One region of the Streptomyces sp. NPDC051913 genome, then DNA from elsewhere that is predicted to be linked to it. Evidence: riboswitches for the same ligand, from Rfam matches in the RefSeq annotation. Region 1 holds a riboswitch; each other region holds the start of a gene.
The links. Region 1 has a riboswitch for thiamine pyrophosphate ahead of thiC (phosphomethylpyrimidine synthase ThiC). Riboswitches for the same ligand answer to the same signal wherever they lie in the genome.
Positions count from the first base shown of each region.

Region 1 (6,083 bases):
GTCCTCCCAGCGGAACTCGAAGCGGGCGTCCGACAACGCGTCGTCCCACTCCTGTGCGCCAGGGTGGCCCTTGGCGAGGTCCGCCGCATGGGCCGCGATCTTGTAGGTGATGACGCCGGTCTTCACGTCATCACGGTTGGGCAGGCCCAAGTGCTCCTTGGGCGTGACGTAGCAGAGCATCGCAGTGCCCCACCACGCGATCATCGCGGCGCCTATGCCCGAGGTGATGTGGTCGTACGCCGGGGCGACGTCCGTGGTCAGCGGGCCGAGCGTATAGAACGGAGCCTCCTCGCAGATCTCCTGCTGAAGGTCGATGTTCTCCTTGATCTTGTGCATCGGGACATGTCCCGGGCCCTCGATCATGGTCTGAACGTTGAAACGCTTGGCGATCGTGTTGAGTTCCCCGAGCGTCCTCAACTCCGCGAACTGCGCCTCGTCGTTGGCGTCCGCGATCGAACCGGGCCGCAGGCCGTCACCGAGCGAGTACGTCACGTCGTACGCGGCGAGGATCTCGCACAGTTCCTCGAAGTTCTCGTAGAGGAAGCTCTCCTTGTGGTGGGCCAGGCACCACGCCGCCATGATCGAGCCGCCACGCGAGACGATGCCCGTCTTGCGGTTGGCGGTCAGCGGGACGTAGGGCAGCCGCACACCCGCGTGGACCGTCATGTAGTCCACGCCCTGCTCGGCCTGCTCGATGACCGTGTCCTTGTAGATCTCCCAGGTCAGCTCCTCGGCACGGCCGTCGACCTTCTCCAGCGCCTGATAGAGCGGCACCGTGCCGATGGGGACGGGGGAGTTGCGCAGCACCCACTCGCGCGTGGTGTGGATGTTGCGGCCGGTGGACAGGTCCATGACCGTGTCGGCTCCCCAGCGGGTCGCCCAGGTCATCTTCTCCACCTCCTCCTCGATGGAGGAGGTGACCGCCGAGTTGCCGATGTTGGCGTTGACCTTCACCAGGAACCGCTTGCCGATGATCATCGGCTCGATCTCCGGGTGGTTGACGTTGGCCGGGAGCACCGCGCGCCCCGCAGCGATCTCCTCGCGCACGATCTCGGGCGCCACGTTCTCCCGGATGGCCACGTACTCCATCTCGGGCGTGATCTCGCCACGGCGCGCATACGCCAGCTGCGTCACCGCCTGGCCGTCACGGCTCCGGCGCGGCAGTCGGGGGCGCCCCGGGAAGACGGCGTCGAGGTTGCGCAGATTGCCGCCGCGCGGCGAGGTGTGCTTGATGCCGTCGTCCTCGGGACGGACGGGGCGGCCCGCGTACTCCTCGGTGTCACCGCGGCCGATGATCCAGTTCTCTCGCAGCGGGGCCAGGCCGCGGCGGACATCGGTCTCGGCCGCTGGATCGGTGTACGGGCCCGAGGTGTCGTACAGCGTGACCGACTGCCCGTTGGTGAGGTGCACCTGTCGGACCGGCACCCGCAGGTCGGGGCGCGAACCCTCGACGTACGCCTTGTGCCAGCCGATGGACTTCCCGCTCTCCGTGGACTCTTCGCCCTGAATGGGCTGTTCGTCCTGGCTGGAGGCAGGCGTGCGTGCGTCCTTGATGGTCATGAGACCTACTCCCTACGCCGGCATTACCCGGTAACAGGTTCGGCGGTCGACGCAGCGGCTTCCGTCCGCCGACGTTTCGTGGGGAACGTCACTCTCTGGTGACGACGTTCCACGTGAAACATCGCTGGGACGGAGGTCAGCGCCCTCTCAGCCCGGTGCTCCGAGCTCCCGCGTGTACAAAGGTGCCTCCACGCTAGCGTCAATTCGGGCGCGGTGAACAGAGGGCCCCTGCCGTTCTTGCGATGATCGGTCGGTGACCACGACACCTCAGCCCCCGTACCCGCCCGAGCCGCCCCGTGGCCCCGGCAGCAGAGGCGAAGCCCCTGGCACCAGGGCCGGGCAGGGTGCTGGGCACGGTTCCGGGCAGGGTGCTGGGCACGGTTCCGGGCACGGCCCCCGTCGCGGGCCGGACGACTGGAGCGGGCCCGCAACGGGCAGCTGGAACACGCCTGGACCGGGTGACTGGAGCAGGCAGGGTCCCGGCACGGGCGGCCCGGTCGGAGGCGCTCCCGGCGTCGGTGGCCCGGATCAGCGCGGTCCCAGGGTCGGTGGCCCGGGGCAGCGTGGTCCCGGCATCGGTGGCCCGGGTCACCTCGGACCTGGGCCTGGCGGCGGCCACGACGACCCTCACGACTCTCACGGCCAGCACGGCCAGCACGGCCAGCACGGCCAGCAGCACGCTCACGACCGCGATCACGGCCACGACGGCGATGTCGTACACCGGCACGGCACCGGCCCAGCCCCAGGCCCCGGCGGCGGTGACGGTGGGGGTGGAGGTGGGAGCGCCGGAGGGAACGCCGGGAACGGCGGGAACGGACACTCGCACGGCCACAGTCACAGCCACGGCCCGGCTGCCCCCGTCTCCCAGCACCTGCGCAAGGTCATCGCGGCGATCCTCATCCCGTTCGGCGCCGCCGTCCTGGTCGGTCTCGCCGTGCTGTGGCCCGGGGGCGCGCCCGCGCACGAGCGCACCGGCGTCGGATTCGACCGGCAGACCCAGCAGGCCACGGTCACCAAGGTCGACAAGGTGAGCTGCAAGTCCGTGAACGCCTCGGGCGGGACCCCGACCGGCGACACCTCCACCGCCGAGGGCTCCTCCGCCCAGCAGGAGGCCGACGGCACCTGCAAGAAGGCCACGATCCGGGTCGACACCGGCAAGGACAAGGGCCGTACGTTCACCGAGATCGTGCAACCGGACCAGTCACGTCAGCTGGACGAGGGCGAGAAGGTCGTGGTCGCTTACGAGCCCTCCGCCCCCAAGGATCTTCAGTACTCGGTCACCGACGTCAACCGCAGGCTCCCCATGGCGCTGCTCGCCGGGATCTTCGCGCTCGCCGTCGTGGTCGTCGGACGGCTGCGGGGCGTCATGGCGCTGGTCGCGCTGGCCATCAGCTTCCTGATCCTCAACTTCTTCATCCTGCCCGCGATCCTGCAAGGCTCGAACCCGCTGGTCGTGGCCGTGGTCGGGGCGAGTGCCATCATGCTGATCGCGCTGTATCTGTGTCACGGGCTGTCGGCGAGAACCTCCGTGGCGGTGCTCGGCACGCTGATCTCGCTGGTGCTGATCGGCGTTCTCGGCTCGCTGTTCATCGGCTGGGCGGCGCTGACCGGCAACACGGACGACAACACCGGTCTTATTCACGGGCTTTTTCCGTCGATCGACATGAGCGGTCTGCTGCTCGCCGGCGTCATCATCGGCTCGCTCGGTGTCCTCGACGACGTGACCGTGACACAGACCTCGGCGGTCTGGGAGCTGCACGAGGCCAACCCCTCGATGGGCTGGCGCGGGCTGTACCGCGCGGGCATCCGCATCGGCCGCGACCACATCGCCTCGGTCGTCAACACCCTCGTCCTGGCCTACGCGGGCGCCGCGCTCCCCCTGCTGCTGCTCTTCTCGATCGCGCAGAGCAGCGTGGGAACGGTCGCCAACAGCGAGTTGGTCGCGGAGGAGATCGTGCGCACGCTGGTCGGCTCGATCGGTCTGGTGGCGTCCGTACCGGTCACCACCGCTCTCGCGGCGCTGGTCGTCGCGGCCGACCGGCCGGGCTCCGCGACGGTTCTCACGGGCGGCGAGCCGACTCCGGCCGGGGCGGGCGCGAGGGTCCAGGCGGGAGCGTACGGTCCGCAGGGCACCCAAGTTCCGCAGGCTGCCGCGGCACGGGGCGGCCGTGGCCGCCGGCGCAAGCGCTGACGCCGGTCCGGCGGTGCGCCGCCGAAGCCCGAGGTCTGTGGGAACCGCGGCACCCAGGGACCCGCCTCCACAGAGGATCTGGCCAGCGGAGACCTTCAGAAGAAGCGTTCCTGCACAGCTCCAAGCCATCCGCTGAAGCGTTCCGCCTCTCTCCCGGCCGGGCGCTTCAGCCCGCGCTCTGCTCCTCCGCCAGGATGCGGTCCAGGGCCTCGTCGAGATGGGCGTCGAAGTCCGCGAGCGCCCCTTCCTGTCCCAGCGGCACCAGCTTGTCGGTGCGATCGAGGAAGGCGATGAGCGGCGCCGTCGACGAACGGAACAGCGCCTGGTCGGCACCGACCTGAAGCCGGATCAGAACCTCACCGAGCGTGTCCGCCTCGGCCGGCGCGATCCGCACATCTCCGTCACCGCTCGGCCGTCCCACGCCGTCGATCAGCAACTCACGCCCGAAGGCCCAGGTCACCGGCGCGTCCCCGGGCAGATGGAAGGTCAGTCGCACGGCATAGGGATCACAGGTCTCGTAGCGCAGCTCCACCGGGATACGGAAAGACAGCTCCTCGGAGACGAGAAAGCTCATCATGACCTCTGCCTGCACGGACTCGTCCATCGCCTACCCCGTCATCTGCGTTGACTGGCCGGGAATGATCCCTTTGACACTGTAGGAATCTTGCTGAACGTATACGGGAGATCACAAGGAGTGAGTTTTCAGATACTGATAGAGATCGCGAGCGACCCCAGGAGCTGTCCGATCTCGCTCTGTAGCCGACGGGTGGCGACTAGCAGTCGATCGGCCTGGTGGGAAGGGAGAGAAATGGCCATCGTCGCGGCGGTCGGCCCGATGGTGATCGGAATCGCCGCGCACACCGTCCCGAGCGCGTACTCCTGCTCTTCGAAGACCGGGTCCATCCGCCCCATCCGGTCCAGCCGCCGGAGCAGCACATGGCTGTCGCGCACGGTGTAGGGGGTGATGGCCTGTACGGGGTAGCGCTCGAGGTGGTCGCGGCGGGCGCTCTCGTCGAGTTGGGAGAGCAGGCACTGACCGATGGCGTGCGCGTGTCCGGTCTCACGGAAGTCGGCCCACTCCTCGACCGCGGGATTGCCCGGGGTGTCGGAGACGCACATGACCTCGATCTCGCCGTCGCGGTACATGGCGTAGTACACGGGTACGCCGATCACGTCCCGCCAGTGCGCGAGGGCCTCGACGACGGTGCTGCGACGTTTCTCCTGGGCTCCGCTGCTGCTCAGTCGCTCGGCCGCCGCGCCGAGGAAGAACAGGCCCTTGTCGCGGCGCAGATAGCCCTCGTGGACGAGCGTGCGCAGCAGATGGTAAGCCGTCGGCAGGGCCAGGCCGGTCTCCCGGGCCAGTTGCTTGGCCGGGGCGCCGTGCTCATGTCCGGCGACGGACTCCAGCAGGCGCATCGCACGCTGCACGGAGCCGATGAGGGTTCCGGAGGGTGCTTGCTCGGGCGGATCCGGCTGGTCCGGGGTCGTCGTCCCGTCCCGTCGTACGGAACTCTCCGGTCGTGCCGGGGGCGCCGTCTGTAGGGGTACGTGAAGTTCTGCGGGGGCGGTGTCAACCGTGGCCAAGGGTCACTCCCGAAGCACGAGGGGGCTGCCCGTGCGGGGGGACACGGGAGGGGGTGTACGCCGCTCGCGGGGGATCGTCCCCGCGTCGAATTCCGGACTTTAACCGCCTGCCACCGCTCACAGACGGCCTGTGCCGGAAACTTCCCTCGCCCGAGGGAACCAGTGATTCCTGTTACCGATCACCGGCGCCCCACGCGCTCCTCACCAGTCGCTGCGCGACGAGGAGCTCGACGTGAACTTCCGTACGACATAGATGAGCCCGCCGACCAGGGCCACGAAGACCAGTGCCTTGAACAGCAGCCAGACGACGAAGTGCAGCACACTGGCTATCAGCCCGCCGAACACGACCAGGGCGATGACGGGCACCGCGATCCACTTCACCCACCACGGCAGTCCCGCGAAGATCTCACGCATCGCCCTTACCCTCTCTCGTCCCGGCTTCTCTTGTCGCCGGATCACTCCGATGTCCTGCTTCGATGCTAGGACGGGCAAGGGCCCGGGCGGGGGCTTCGCACCCCCCGTCCTCCCCTGATCGAACCCCTAGGGAACCCCGAGGTCGCGGCTCAGCTTTCCGGCGGAGAGAACACCACCAGGACCCTCAGGTCCTCGCTGATGTGGTGGAACTTGTGGGCGACACCGGCCGGCACGTACACCACGCTGCCGCGGGCCACCTGGGTCGTCTCCATCCCCACCGTGATCGCGGCACGGCCGCTCACAACGAAGTAGACCTCGTCCTGGTTGTGCGGCT
Region 1 is NZ_JBIUCI010000003.1:627,759-633,841, reverse strand. Features, by position in the region: gene thiC (phosphomethylpyrimidine synthase ThiC) at 1-1,560, opposite strand, end outside; TPP riboswitch at 1,553-1,742, opposite strand; gene ACIHIX_RS11940 (YibE/F family protein) at 2,135-3,751, shown strand; gene ACIHIX_RS11935 (SsgA family sporulation/cell division regulator) at 3,918-4,355, opposite strand; gene ACIHIX_RS11930 (IclR family transcriptional regulator) at 4,454-5,179, opposite strand; gene ACIHIX_RS11925 (DUF5326 family protein) at 5,537-5,749, opposite strand; gene ACIHIX_RS11920 (cupin domain-containing protein) at 5,899-6,083, opposite strand, start outside.

Region 2 (6,083 bases), on a different contig from region 1:
CCTGGGACCGCGTCACCGCCGAGGCGAGCATCACACCCGCGCAGCCCAGCTCCATCGCGAGTGCCACGTCCGACGCCGTACCGGCTCCCGCGTCCAGGATCACCGGCACGCGCGCGTGCTCGACGATCAGCTGGAAGTTGTGCGGGTTGCGGATACCGAGCCCGGACCCGATGGGGGAGCCCAGCGGCATGATCGCCGCACACCCCACGTCCTCCAGCTTCCGCGCCAGGACCGGGTCGTCGTTGGTGTACGGCAGCACCGTGAACCCGTCGTCGACCAGGATCTCCGCCGCCTCCAGGAGCTCGATCGGGTCCGGCAGCAGGGTGCGCTCGTCGGCGATGACCTCCACCTTGATCAGCTCCGTACCGAGCGCCTCGCGCGCGAGGCGGGCCGTCAGCACCGCCTCGCCCGCCGTGAAGCAGCCGGCCGTGTTCGGCAGCACCTGGATGCCGAGCCTCGTCAGTACCGACAGGACCGAGCCGTGCACGTTCGGGTCCACGCGCCGCATCGCGACCGTCGTCAGTTCCGTGCCCGAGGCGACCAGCGCCCGCTCCAGCACGTCCAGGCTGGGCGCCCCGCCCGTGCCCATGATCAGCCGGGACGAGTACGTCGTACCGCCGAGGACGAAGGGATCGTCGGCCATGGGTCAGCCTCCTTGGACGGCGGTGAGGACCTCGACGCGGTCCCCGTCGGAGAGGGGCGTCGAGGGCCACTGCGCGCGCGGGACGACGGTCTCGTTGAGGGCGGCGGCCACCCCGGAGGGCGCCGGGGTGAGGGCGCGCACGACGGCGTCGAGCGCCGTGCCGGGAGCGAACTGGCGCGGCTCCCCGTTGACGGAGATGTTCATGCGGGCTGCTCCGTGCGGTGCCTAGTGAATCGCCGGGGGGTGAAGGGGCGGGCCTCGTCCGGGAGTTCACCGGCGGTGAGGGCGTGGGCCAGCGCGTCCCCGGTGACCGGCGTCAGCAGCACCCCGTTGCGGTAGTGGCCGGTGGCCAGCAGCAGCCCCGGCAGCTCGGTCGGTCCGAGCAGCGGGGCGTTGTCCGGGGAGCCGGGGCGCAGACCCGCGCGGGTCTCCGTCAGCGGCAGCTCGGTGATGCCGGGGACCAGCTCATGGGCGTCGCGCAGCAGCTCGTACACCCCGCCCGCGGTCACCGTCGTGTCCCAGCCCAGCTCCTCGCTGGTCGCCCCGATCACCAGCTCGCCGTTCTCGCGCGGCACCAGATAGACGTGGCTGCCGCGCACCACGGCCCGCACGGTCCGACTCAGGAACGGCGCGTAGCGCTGCGGCACGGTCAGCCTCAGCACCTGGCCCTTCACCGGGCGGACGGGCGGAAGCACCGCGTCGGGGACACCTGCCAGGCGACCGCTCAGGCTGCCGGCCGCCAGCACGACCTGGCCCGCGCCCAGCCGGGTGCCGTCGGTCGTCGTGACGCCGACGGCCCGGTCCCGTACGACGTCCAGCCGCTCGGCCCAGTCGCGATGGAACACGACACCGGCCCGCTCACAGGCGGCCAGCAGCGCCTTGGTCAGCCGTCGCGGGTCGATCTGGTGATCGCCGTCCACTCGCAGTCCGCCGCGCACACCCGGCGCCAGCATCGGCTCCAGACGCCGGCACTCCCGCCCGGACAGCCACTCGGATTCCAGGCCCGACTGCTGCTGCAAGGCGTGCAGTTCGCGCAGATGGGCACGGTCGTCGGCATCCAGAGCGACGGCGAGCGTGCCGCAGCGGCGGTGGCCGAGGTCCAGCCCGGTCAGGTCGGTCAGCTCGGCCGCGAACTCCGGATAGCGGCGGGCCGAGGCCAGGTTCAGGGCGAGCAGGGTCTGCTCGCCGTAGTGGAGTTCGGTGACGGCGGCCAGCATGCCGGCCGCCACCTGGGCGGCCCCGCCGCCCGGTTCGGGGTCCACGACGGCCGTGGCGAGACCGCGCTGCGCGGCCCGCCAGGCCGTGACGAGGCCGATGATTCCGCCCCCGACGACGAGGACGTCTGACGTACGTGAGGACATGGGCGTCCAGCCCCTCCCTTCGCCGGCATGACCCGGATCAGGTTCGTACGGTCGGAGGCCGCCAGCCTCCCTCTCAGCCCGGTGCGTCCGGGCTCCCGCGAGTGCTCTACGTTGGCCACCCTAGCTCTTGGTTTTGCCCTTTTGTAAGGAGGCCCACTGTCATGGCCCGCTCGCTGGACGGCCTCGTCCTCGCCCCCGTCGCCGACCAGGCCCCAGGTCAGGTGGGTACTCGAACCCGGTTCAGCTACCACGAGAAGGACGGCGAGATCTGGGCCGAGTACGCGGGCGGCGACGTCGTCCGCGGGCATCTCGTCGGCACCCGGGAGGGCGACCGGCTCGACTTCCGGTACGTGCAGCTGAAGCACGACGGGACGACTTCCTCCGGGCACTGCGTGTCCGCGGTCGTGGAACTGTCCGACGGGCGGGTGCGACTGGAGGAGAGCTGGGAGTGGGAGTCGCAGCCCGGCAGCGGGACCAGCGTTGTGGAGCAGGTCACGGTGCAGGACTCCTGACTGACAAATTGTCAGGTGTCTATGGTGATCAGGTGAGCGACGAGACGGATACGCAGGCGCGGCGGCGCGTGGTCGTGGTCGGCGCGGGCATGGCCGGCGTCCAGACCGCGGTGGCCCTGCGCGAACAGGGCTTCACCGGCACCGTGACCCTGATCGGTGCGGAACCCCATCAGCCCTACGACCGGCCGCCGCTGTCCAAGGCCGTGCTGCTCGGCAAGGCCGAGGGCTCCGCCTTCGAGGTCGACTTCGAGGCGCTCGGCATCGAACTGCGCCTCGGCGTGGAGGTGCTGGGCGTCCGCGCCGACGACCATGAACTCGACACCGTCGGGGGCCCGGTGCCGTACGACGTCCTGGTCCTCGCCACCGGCGCCGAACCGATCCGGCTGCCCGGCGCGGAGGGCATCCCCGGAGTCCATCTGCTGCGCACCCTCGACGACGCCGAGCGGCTGCGGCCCGTACTCGCCCGGCAGCACGACATCGTGGTCGTCGGCGCGGGCTGGATCGGCGCCGAGTTCGCCACCGCCGCGCGTGACGCGGGCTGCGCGGTGACGGTCGTCGAGGCAGCCGACCGGCCGCTGGCGGGCGCCCTGCCCGCGGAGGTGGCCACGCCGATGACCGCCTGGTACGCCGACGCGGGGGCCGAACTGCGCACCCACGCGCGCGTGGCGCACATCGAGCCCGGCGAGGTCGTCCTCGACGACGGTTCCCGGCTGCCCGCAGACGCCGTCGTGGTCGGCATCGGCGCCCGCCCCGCCACGTCCTGGCTGTCCGGCTCGGGCGTCGACCTCGGCGCGCACGGCGAGGTCGTGGCCGACGCCGGGCTGCGCACCTCGGTCGCGGACGTGTACGCCGTCGGCGACTGCGCCTCCTTCCCGTCGGGGCGCTACGGCGAGCGACTGCTGGTCCACCACTGGGACAACGCCCTCCAGGGGCCCCGCACGGTCGCGGCCAACATCATCGGCGAGACGCCGTCGGTCTACGACCCGGTGCCGTACTTCTGGTCCGAGCAGTTCGGCCGTTTCGTCCAGTACGCCGGCCATCACACGTCCGCCGACACGGTCCTGTGGCGCGGGGACCCGTCGGGGCCGGCCTGGACGGTCTGCTGGCTGCGCGGGAACCGGCTGGTCGCGCTGCTGGCGGTGGGCCGGCCGCGGGACCTGGCGCAGGGGCGGCGGCTGATCGAGGCGGGGACGGAGCTGGACCCGGAGCTGCTGCCGGACCCGGGCAGGCCGCTGAAGGCGGCGGTGGTCTAGCGGAAATGTCAAGGTAGGGGACGTTTCGGGCGGCCCCGGCTTCCGACTGTCAGTGCGGGATGGCAGGCTTGATTCCGTGACCGAGATTGACGCAAAGATCGATGCTCTCGTCCCCGCCTGGCTCACCCTCCCCGACATCGCAGAAATGCTGGACGTCGAGGTGACGCGTGTGCGGCAGCTGGTCAAGGAGGGCCAGCTCATCGCCGTACGCCGAGGTGAGAACCGCGCACTGCACGTCCCCGCCGCCTTCATCGACGGGGTCGAGCAGAAGGTCGTCAAGGGCCTCACCGGGACCCTGACGCTCCTGCGGGACGACGGCTTCAGCGACGAAGAGATGCTGGAGTGGCTCTTCACCCCGGACGACAGCCTCCCCGGCACCCCGGCCCAGGCCCTCAGCGAGAACCGCGGCACGGAGGTGAAGCGCCGCGCCCAGGCGCTCGCCGTCTGAGCCGAACGCCGCCTGGTGTGCGAACCGGGGCCGCAGGATGTCCTGTGCGGCCCCGGCGCCGGGGGCGGCTGCCCGCTCGACGTATCGCGTCCCGGCTGCGGGCGGCCGTGTCGCTGGGGCGGCGCCTATCCAGCGGCGGCAGTGGTCTCTGGCCCCAGCTCGGGCAGTCGTGTCGCTGGGGCGGCGCCCATCCAGGAGCGGCAGTGGTCTCTCGCCCCGGCTGCGGGCGGTCGTGTCGCTGGGGCGGCGCCCATCCAGCGGCGGCGGTGGTCTCTCGCCCCGGCTGCGGGCGGTCGTGTCGCTGGGGCGGCGCCCATTCAGCGGCGGCGGTGGTCTCTCGCCCCGGCTGCGGGCAGTCGTGTCGCTGGGGCGGCGCCCACCCAGCAGCGGCAGTGATCTCTCGCCCCGGCTGCGGGCAGTCGTGCCGTAGGGGCGGCGCCTATCGAGCAGCGGCAGTGGTCTCTCGCCCCAGCTGCGGGCAGTCGTGCCGCAGGGCGGCACGGGTGGGCGCAGCAGCACCCCGCCGGCGCGGGCGAGCGAAACCCACCCCGGCCCACTTGATCCGCCATGACGTACCGGCGTGCCCCGGCCTGACCCACCTGTGGTTCACTACCGCCCGCCGAGGCCGACCGCACTCGTCCGAGGCCCGTACCGTCACCGACCCCGGGGGACCGAACATGACCGACGCCACCGACGCCGCCCGCGCCCACCTCACCGGCGCCCGCGTCTACCTCTGCACGGACGCCCGCAGGCGCCAGGGCGACCTCCCGGAGTTCCTGGACGCGGTCCTGGCCGGCGGTGTGGACATCGTGCAGCTCCGGGACAAAGGCATGGAGGCCGCCGAGGAACTGGAGCACCTCCAGGTCTTCGCCGACGCCTGCGCACGCCACGGCAAGCTGCTCGCGGTCAACGACCGCGCCGACGTCGCCCACGCCACCCGCGCCGACGTACTCCACCTCGGCCAGGGCGACCTCCCGGTCCCCGCGGCCCGCGCGATCCTCGGCGAGGACGTCCTCATCGGCCGTTCCACCCACGCCGAGCGGGAAGCCGAGGCGGCCGCGGTCCAGGCCGGCGTCGACTACTTCTGCACCGGCCCCTGCTGGCCGACCCCCACCAAGCCCGGCCGCCACGCCCCCGGTCTCGACCTGGTCCGCCACACGGCCGGCCTCCGCACCGACCGCCCGTGGTTCGCCATCGGCGGCATCGACCTCGGCAACCTCGACGAGGTCCTGGAGGCGGGCGCGGAGCGTGTCGTCGTCGTACGCGCCATCACCGAGGCGGACGACCCCGGCGCGGCGGCAGCCGAGTTCGCCAAGCGCCTGCGACAGCGCTGACCAGCCACAGGGGCGAGCGGAGGCGGCGACCGGAGGCGGCGGGCGGCCCATCGCACGCCTCCTGTCCGAAAACTGTCCGATGGGTGGACAACAAATCGACAAAACGGGCAAATTTCCGTGATCTGGTTGGGTGACCAGCGCCCCCTGGCTAACCTGCCGGTATGGCCCTCGGAACCGCATCCACCAGGACGGACCGCGCACGCACCGTGCGCGACATCCTCGCCACCGGCAAGACCGTGTACTCGTTCGAGTTCTGGGCTCCGAAGACGGAGAAGGGCGAGCGGAACCTGTGGAACGCGCTGCGGAGGGTCGAGGCGGTGGCCCCCGACTTCGTCTCCGTGACGTACGGCGCCGGCGGCTCCACCCGTGCGGGCACCGTCCGCGCCACCGAGCGGATCGCCGCGGACACCACCCTCACCCCGGTCGCCCACCTCACCGCGGTCAACCACTCGATCGCCGAGCTGCGCAACATCATCGGCCAGTACGCCGACGCCGGGATCCGCAACATGCTCGCGGTGCGCGGCGACCCGCC
Region 2 is NZ_JBIUCI010000007.1:439,700-445,782, reverse strand. Features, by position in the region: gene ACIHIX_RS23915 (thiazole synthase) at 1-643, opposite strand, end outside; gene thiS (sulfur carrier protein ThiS) at 647-847, opposite strand; gene thiO (glycine oxidase ThiO) at 844-2,004, opposite strand; TPP riboswitch at 2,002-2,113, opposite strand; gene ACIHIX_RS23900 (hypothetical protein) at 2,166-2,516, shown strand; gene ACIHIX_RS23895 (NAD(P)/FAD-dependent oxidoreductase) at 2,606-3,769, shown strand; gene ACIHIX_RS23890 (Rv2175c family DNA-binding protein) at 3,846-4,217, shown strand; gene thiE (thiamine phosphate synthase) at 4,895-5,551, shown strand; gene metF (methylenetetrahydrofolate reductase [NAD(P)H]) at 5,713-6,083, shown strand, end outside.
Region 2: another riboswitch for thiamine pyrophosphate. It lies ahead of thiO (glycine oxidase ThiO); the one in region 1 lies ahead of thiC (phosphomethylpyrimidine synthase ThiC).

Region 3 (6,083 bases), on a different contig from region 1:
GATCGCGTCGATCGGCGGCACCAGGAACACGCCCCCGTCGGCCGAGGTCAGCGCCCGGTAGTAGCCGAAGTCCGGTGCGTCGAGCGACCGTTGGACGAGGACCGCGAGCGGCAGCACCAACAGCACGGCGATCGTGGCCAGCACCCCGGCAAGGAGCGCCCACTGTCCGGCCCCGCGCGGCCGGCGGGCGGTCGTCGCGGGGGCGACCAGACGCAGCACGCTCTCCCGGCGCCGTACCGTCCACGCGTGCACGGCGAGGATCCCGCCCACCGCCACGAACTGCACCAGCGTCAGAACCGCGGCCGTACCGAGATCGAAGATCTCCGAGGTCTGCCGGTAGATCTCCACTTCGAGCGTCGAGAAGGTCGGCCCGCCGAGGATCTGCACCACCCCGAAGGAGGTGAAGGTGAAGAGGAAGACCATGAGCGCCGCGGCGGCCACGGCCGGCGCGAGCGCGGGCAGCGTGACCTTGCGCCAGGCCCGCCACGAGGAGGCGCCCAGCATCCGCGCGGCCTCCTCCTGCCGCGGGTCGAGCTGCCCCCACAGCCCGCCCACCGTCCGTACGACGACGGCGTAGTTGAAGAAGACGTGCGCGAGCAGGATCGCCCACACGGTGGTGTCCAGACGTACGCCCCACAGCTCGTCCAGCAGCCCGCCGCGCCCGACCAGAGCCAGGAACGCCGTACCGACGACCACCGTCGGCAGCACGAACGGAACGGTGACGACGGCCCGCAGGATCTGCTTGCCGGGGAAGTCGTAGCGGGCGAAGACGTACGCGCCGGGGAGCGCGACCGCGAGCGTCAGCGCGGTGGAGGCGAGCGCCTGCCAGGTCGTGAACCACAGGACGTGCCGGATGTCGGACTGCGCGAGCACATCCGCGATCCGCCCGAACTGCCAGCTCCCGTCCGCCTTGAGCCCGCGCGCGACGATCGCGGCGACGGGCCAGGCGAAGAAGAGCGCGAAGAACGCGACGGGCACGACCATGAGGCCGAGCCGCGCCGCAGCGCCCTTCTGGGAAGGACGGCCGCTTACTTCAGTACGAGCGAGGTCCACGACTTGACCCAGTCGTCACGGTTGTCGGCGATCTTCGCCGGGTCCATGGTCTCGGGGTTCTTGGCGGCGGGACCGTACTTCGTGAACTCGGCGGGCACGGCCGCGCCCTCGACCACCGGGTAGACGAACATGTTGAGCGGCATGTCCTCCTGGAACTGCTTGGTCAGGAGGAAGTCGATGAACGCCTTGCCGCCCTCGCTGTTCTTCGCGTTGCTCAGCAGTCCCGCGTACTCGACCTGCCGGAAGCAGGTGCCGTCGACGACGCCGGTCGGCGCGGTCGAGGGCTTCGGGTCGGCGTAGATGACCTCGGCGGGCGGCGAGGAGGCGTACGAGACGACGAGCGGCCGGTCGGCCTTCGCCTTCTTGCCCCCGGCGGACCCGGAGAACTCCTCGTTGTAAGCCTGCTCCCAGCCGTCGACGACCTTGACGCCGTTGGCCTTGAGCTTGGTCCAGTAGTCCTGCCAGCCGTCGTCGCCGTACTTCGCGGCGGTACCGAGCAGGAATCCCAGCCCCGGCGAGGAGGTGGAGACGTTCTCGGTGACGAGGAGGTTCTTGTAGGCGGGCTTGACCAGATCGTCGTACGACGTCGGCGGCTTGAGCTTGTGCTCGGTGAACCAGGCCTTGTCGTAGTTGAGGCAGATGTCGCCGGTGTCGATGGGCGTGACCTTGCCCCCGTCGACCCGGTACCCGGCCTTGATGGTGCCGGCGCCCTTCGCCTCGTACAACTGGAAGAGCCCGTTGTCGAGCGCCCTGGACAGCAGAGTGTTGTCGACGCCGAAGAAGACGTCGCCCTGCGGGTTGTCCTTGGTCAGGATCGCCTTGTTGACGGCCTGCCCGGCGTCGCCGTCCTCCAGGACCTTGACCTTGTAGCCGGACTCCTTCTCGAAGGCGGCGAGGACACTCTTCGACACGGCCCACGAGTTGTGGCTGACGAGGGTGACGGTCTTGGACTCGCTCTTGGTGCCCTCGTCGGACGACCCGCACGCGGACAGCGCGAGGAGGCCGAGGCCGACGACGACAGCACAGTACTTCTTGCTACTCACGGTGATGACCGAACTTCCTACCCAGAATGACCTGGGCGAGGTTCAGAGGGTCTGCGGCCCGATGGCCGCACTCTCAGCGCTGTGGCGCTCCCCTGTCGGATACGAATATGAAGATGTTCTGACAGCTGTGAAGCTGTTCTTGCGACGGTCAGACTACCGTTCGCCTGCCGCCAGCTGACCGCAGGCCCCGTCGATCTCCTGCCCCCGGGTGTCCCGGACGGTCACCGCCACACCGTGCGCGGCGATGGCCTCCACGAAGGCCTTCTCGTCCTCGGGCCGCGAGGCGGTCCACTTGGAGCCCGGGGTCGGGTTCAGCGGAATCAGGTTCACATGCACGGGCTTGCCGCGCAGCAGCCGCCCGAGCCGGTCCCCACGCCAGGCCTGGTCGTTGATGTCACGGATGAGCGCGTACTCGATCGAGAGCCGCCGCCCGCTCTTCTCGACGTACTCGAACCCGGCGTCGAGGACCTCGCGCACCTTCCACCGCGTGTTCACGGGGACGAGGGTGTCGCGCAGCTCGTCGTCGGGCGCGTGCAGCGAGATGGCGAGCCGGCACTTGAAGCCTTCGTCGGCGAACCGGTGGATGGCGGGCACCAGCCCGACCGTCGAGACGGTGATGCCTCGCTGTGACAGCCCGAGCCCGTCCGGGGCGGGGTCGGTGAGCGCGCGGATCGACTGCACGACCCGCTTGTAGTTGGCGAGCGGCTCGCCCATGCCCATGAAGACGATGTTCGAGAGCCGCGCGGGCCCGCCCGGCACCTCCCCGTCCCTGAGCGCCCGCATCCCGTCGACGATCTGATGGACGATCTCGGCGGTGGACAGATTCCGGTCCAGCCCCGCCTGTCCGGTGGCGCAGAAGGGACAGTTCATCCCGCATCCGGCCTGCGAGCTGATGCACATGGTCACCCGGTCCGGGTACCGCATCAGCACCGACTCGACGAGCGTCCCGTCGAACAGCCGCCACAGCGTCTTGCGCGTGGTCCCCTGGTCGGTCGACAGATGCCGTACGACGGTCATCAGCTCAGGAAGCAACGCCTCCTGCAACTTGCCGCGAGCACCGGCCGGAATATCCGTCCACTGCTCCGGATCGTGTGCGTACCGCGCGAAGTAGTGCTGCGAGAGCTGCTTGGCACGAAACGGCTTCTCACCGATCTCGGCCACGACGTCCTTGCGCTCGGCGGGCGTGAGATCGGCAAGGTGCCGCGGCGGCTTCTTGGCTCCGCGGGGGGCGACGAAAGTAAGTTCTCCGGGCTTAGGCATGGCTGTACCAGTGTCGCAGATCGACGGGAGTGACCCGGGCCCCCGCCCGTCACCGAGGGTGACCGATGACTTCACGGCGCGGGAAGGGTCTTCCTGCCATACGCCCGCGTCCCGGATTCCGGAAGTGATGACGATGCCCTACGCCAAGGTCAACGGCCTGGAGATGTACTACGAGATCCGTGGCGCGGCCCACGGCGACGACCGCCCGCTGGTGCTGCTGCACGGCGGTGCCACCACCATCGGGCTGTCCTTCGACGCCGTGCTGCCCGCACTGGCCGCCGACCGTCAGGTCATCGCCCCCGAGTTCCAGGGGCACGGCCACACCGCCGACACGGATCGCGACCTCACCGTCCCGCACCTCGCCTCCGACGTCGTCGCCCTGTTGGACGAGCTCGGCGTCCCCCAGGCCGACTTCCTCGGCTACAGCCTCGGCGGGCTGACCGCGCTGGAGATCGCGGTACGGCATCCGGACCGGGTCGGCCGTCTGGTGCCGGTCTCCGCCCCGTACACCCAGGACGGCATGCGGGACGAGATCCGCACCCCCGACTACACCTCGCCGCTGCTGCCCACGCGGGCCGACTTCGAGGACATGGCCGCCGGGTACGCCGCCGTCGCCCCGCACCCCGAGCACTTCGAGGCCTTCCTCGGCAAGGTCTCGGCGGCGGCCCACGCCCCGCTGCCCTGGACCGCGGACGACCTGCGCGGCCTGACCTCACCGGTGCTTGTGCTCATCGGCGACTCCGACTTCGTACGCGTCGAACACGCGGCGGAGATGCAGTCGCTGATCCCCGACGCCCGGCTGGCCGTCCTGCCCGGCACCACACACATGACGGTCCTGCGGCGGACGTCCGTGGTGCTGCCGCTGCTGACGGAGTTCCTCGGCCACCAGGCGACGGTGTAGCCCGCTCCACCCGCGGTACGGGTGACCGCTCCCTCGTGACGACGCCCGTGCGACGGAATCGTGGTCGGCACCGATCCAGCGCACGTGCCTTCCAGGAGGGGACCGTTTCCATGGCAACAGCCAACCGGGCAGCCAACCGCCGCCGCCGTATCACCGTCATCGCCACCACCGCGGCCGCCGTCGCCCTGACCGCCGGGCTGGTGACGGGGTGCGAGGGCGGCGACGACGCGCTGGACTGTCTCGGCAACGCCGACACGATCTCCGACAGCCTCAAGGCGATCCACGACGGCGACTCCATCGACACCGTCGAGAAGAACCTCGCCACCCTCGACGACGCGACGGACGACGGCAAGGTCGACACGGCCGTCAAGGACCTGAAGAAGGGCGCTGGAGGACTACAACGAGGCCGTCCTGAACGGCGACACCGATCCGGACAGCAGCCGGATCGACGCCGCTGCGAAGGAGCTGAGGGACGTCTGCACTCCCTAGATCGGAAACAGGCGCCGGAACATGAGGAGCCCCCGCCGAAGCGGGGGCTCCTCATGTATGTCCGTACGTACGTCGCTCAGCCGGAGCCGACGAACAGCACCAGCAGCAGCCACACCACCGGCGCGGTCGGCAGCAGCGAGTCCAGCCGGTCCATGATGCCGCCATGCCCCGGCAGCAGCGTGCCCATGTCCTTGATGCCCAGGTCGCGCTTGATCATCGACTCGCCGAGGTCACCGAGCGTCGCGCTCGCCGCCACCGCGAGACCCAGCAGCAGACCCTGCCACCAGGTGCCGTCGTCGATCAGGAAGTGCATGCACAGCGCGCCCGCCACCATCGCGAACGACACCGCTCCGAGCAGGCCCTCACGGGTCTTGCCGGGGCTGATGCGCGGCGCGAGCTTGTGCTTGCCGAAGCGCCAGCCGACGGCGTACGCCCCGGTGTCGCTGACGACGGTGAGGAGCAGGAACGTCAGCACCCGCTGCGCGCCGTCGTCGGCGGTGAGCATCATCGCCACGAACGTGGCCAGGAACGGGACGTAGAAGGCCGCGAAGACGCCCGCGGTGACGTCCTTGAGGTAGCCCTCCGGCGGTTCCGTCATCCGCCAGACCAGCACCGCGAGCGCGGTGAGCGCCATCGCCACCCATGCGCCCTCGGCCTCCCGGACGTACCCGGCGACGACCATGGCCGCACCGCCGACCGCCAGCGGCACGAGGGGCGCCTTGATGCCCTTGCGCTCCTCCAGCCGCGACGTCAGTTCCCACAGGCCGACGACCACGGCGACCGCTATCACGCCGATGAAGACGGCCTTGACGACGAAGAGCGAGGCGACGATCACCGCACCGAGCCCGACCCCGACGCCTATGGCCGCGCCCAGGTCACGCCCCGCGCTCTTCTTCTGCGGCGCGGAAGCCGGCTGCGGGGCGTCGGGCATGGGCTCCGGATTCTGCGTCTGCGGCGCCGCCGCTCGGGGCTGCGCCGACGTGGTCTCGTCGCGGAACGTGTCGTCCCGGAACGTCTCGTCCCGGAACAGGGGGCCACTCAGCCGAGCGGCTCCCGGGTCGTCATCCTGGTCTCCGCCATACGCGGGTACGTCGGGCACGATGGGCATGGGGCGAGTGTGCTGCGCCTCAGGCGCATCGTACGCGGGACCCGCCGGGGCAGCCCCCTGGACAGGCCCCTGGTCGGTGGGCCCCCAGTACCCGGCGTGCGGCGCGGCCCCCGGCGGAGAGCCCCAGGAAGAGTCGTTCATCAGACTTCGAGAAGCTCCGCTTCCTTGTGCTTGAGGAGCTCGTCCACCTGGGCGACGTACTTGTGCGTCGCGTCGTCGAGCTCCTTCT
Region 3 is NZ_JBIUCI010000024.1:16,789-22,871, reverse strand. Features, by position in the region: gene ACIHIX_RS42605 (ABC transporter permease) at 1-984, opposite strand, end outside; gene ACIHIX_RS42600 (thiamine ABC transporter substrate binding subunit) at 1,029-2,096, opposite strand; TPP riboswitch at 2,093-2,200, opposite strand; gene rlmN (23S rRNA (adenine(2503)-C(2))-methyltransferase RlmN) at 2,250-3,356, opposite strand; gene ACIHIX_RS42590 (alpha/beta fold hydrolase) at 3,484-4,257, shown strand; gene ACIHIX_RS42585 (phosphatidate cytidylyltransferase) at 4,823-5,995, opposite strand; gene frr (ribosome recycling factor) at 5,995-6,083, opposite strand, start outside.
Region 3: another riboswitch for thiamine pyrophosphate. It lies ahead of ACIHIX_RS42600 (thiamine ABC transporter substrate binding subunit); the one in region 1 lies ahead of thiC (phosphomethylpyrimidine synthase ThiC).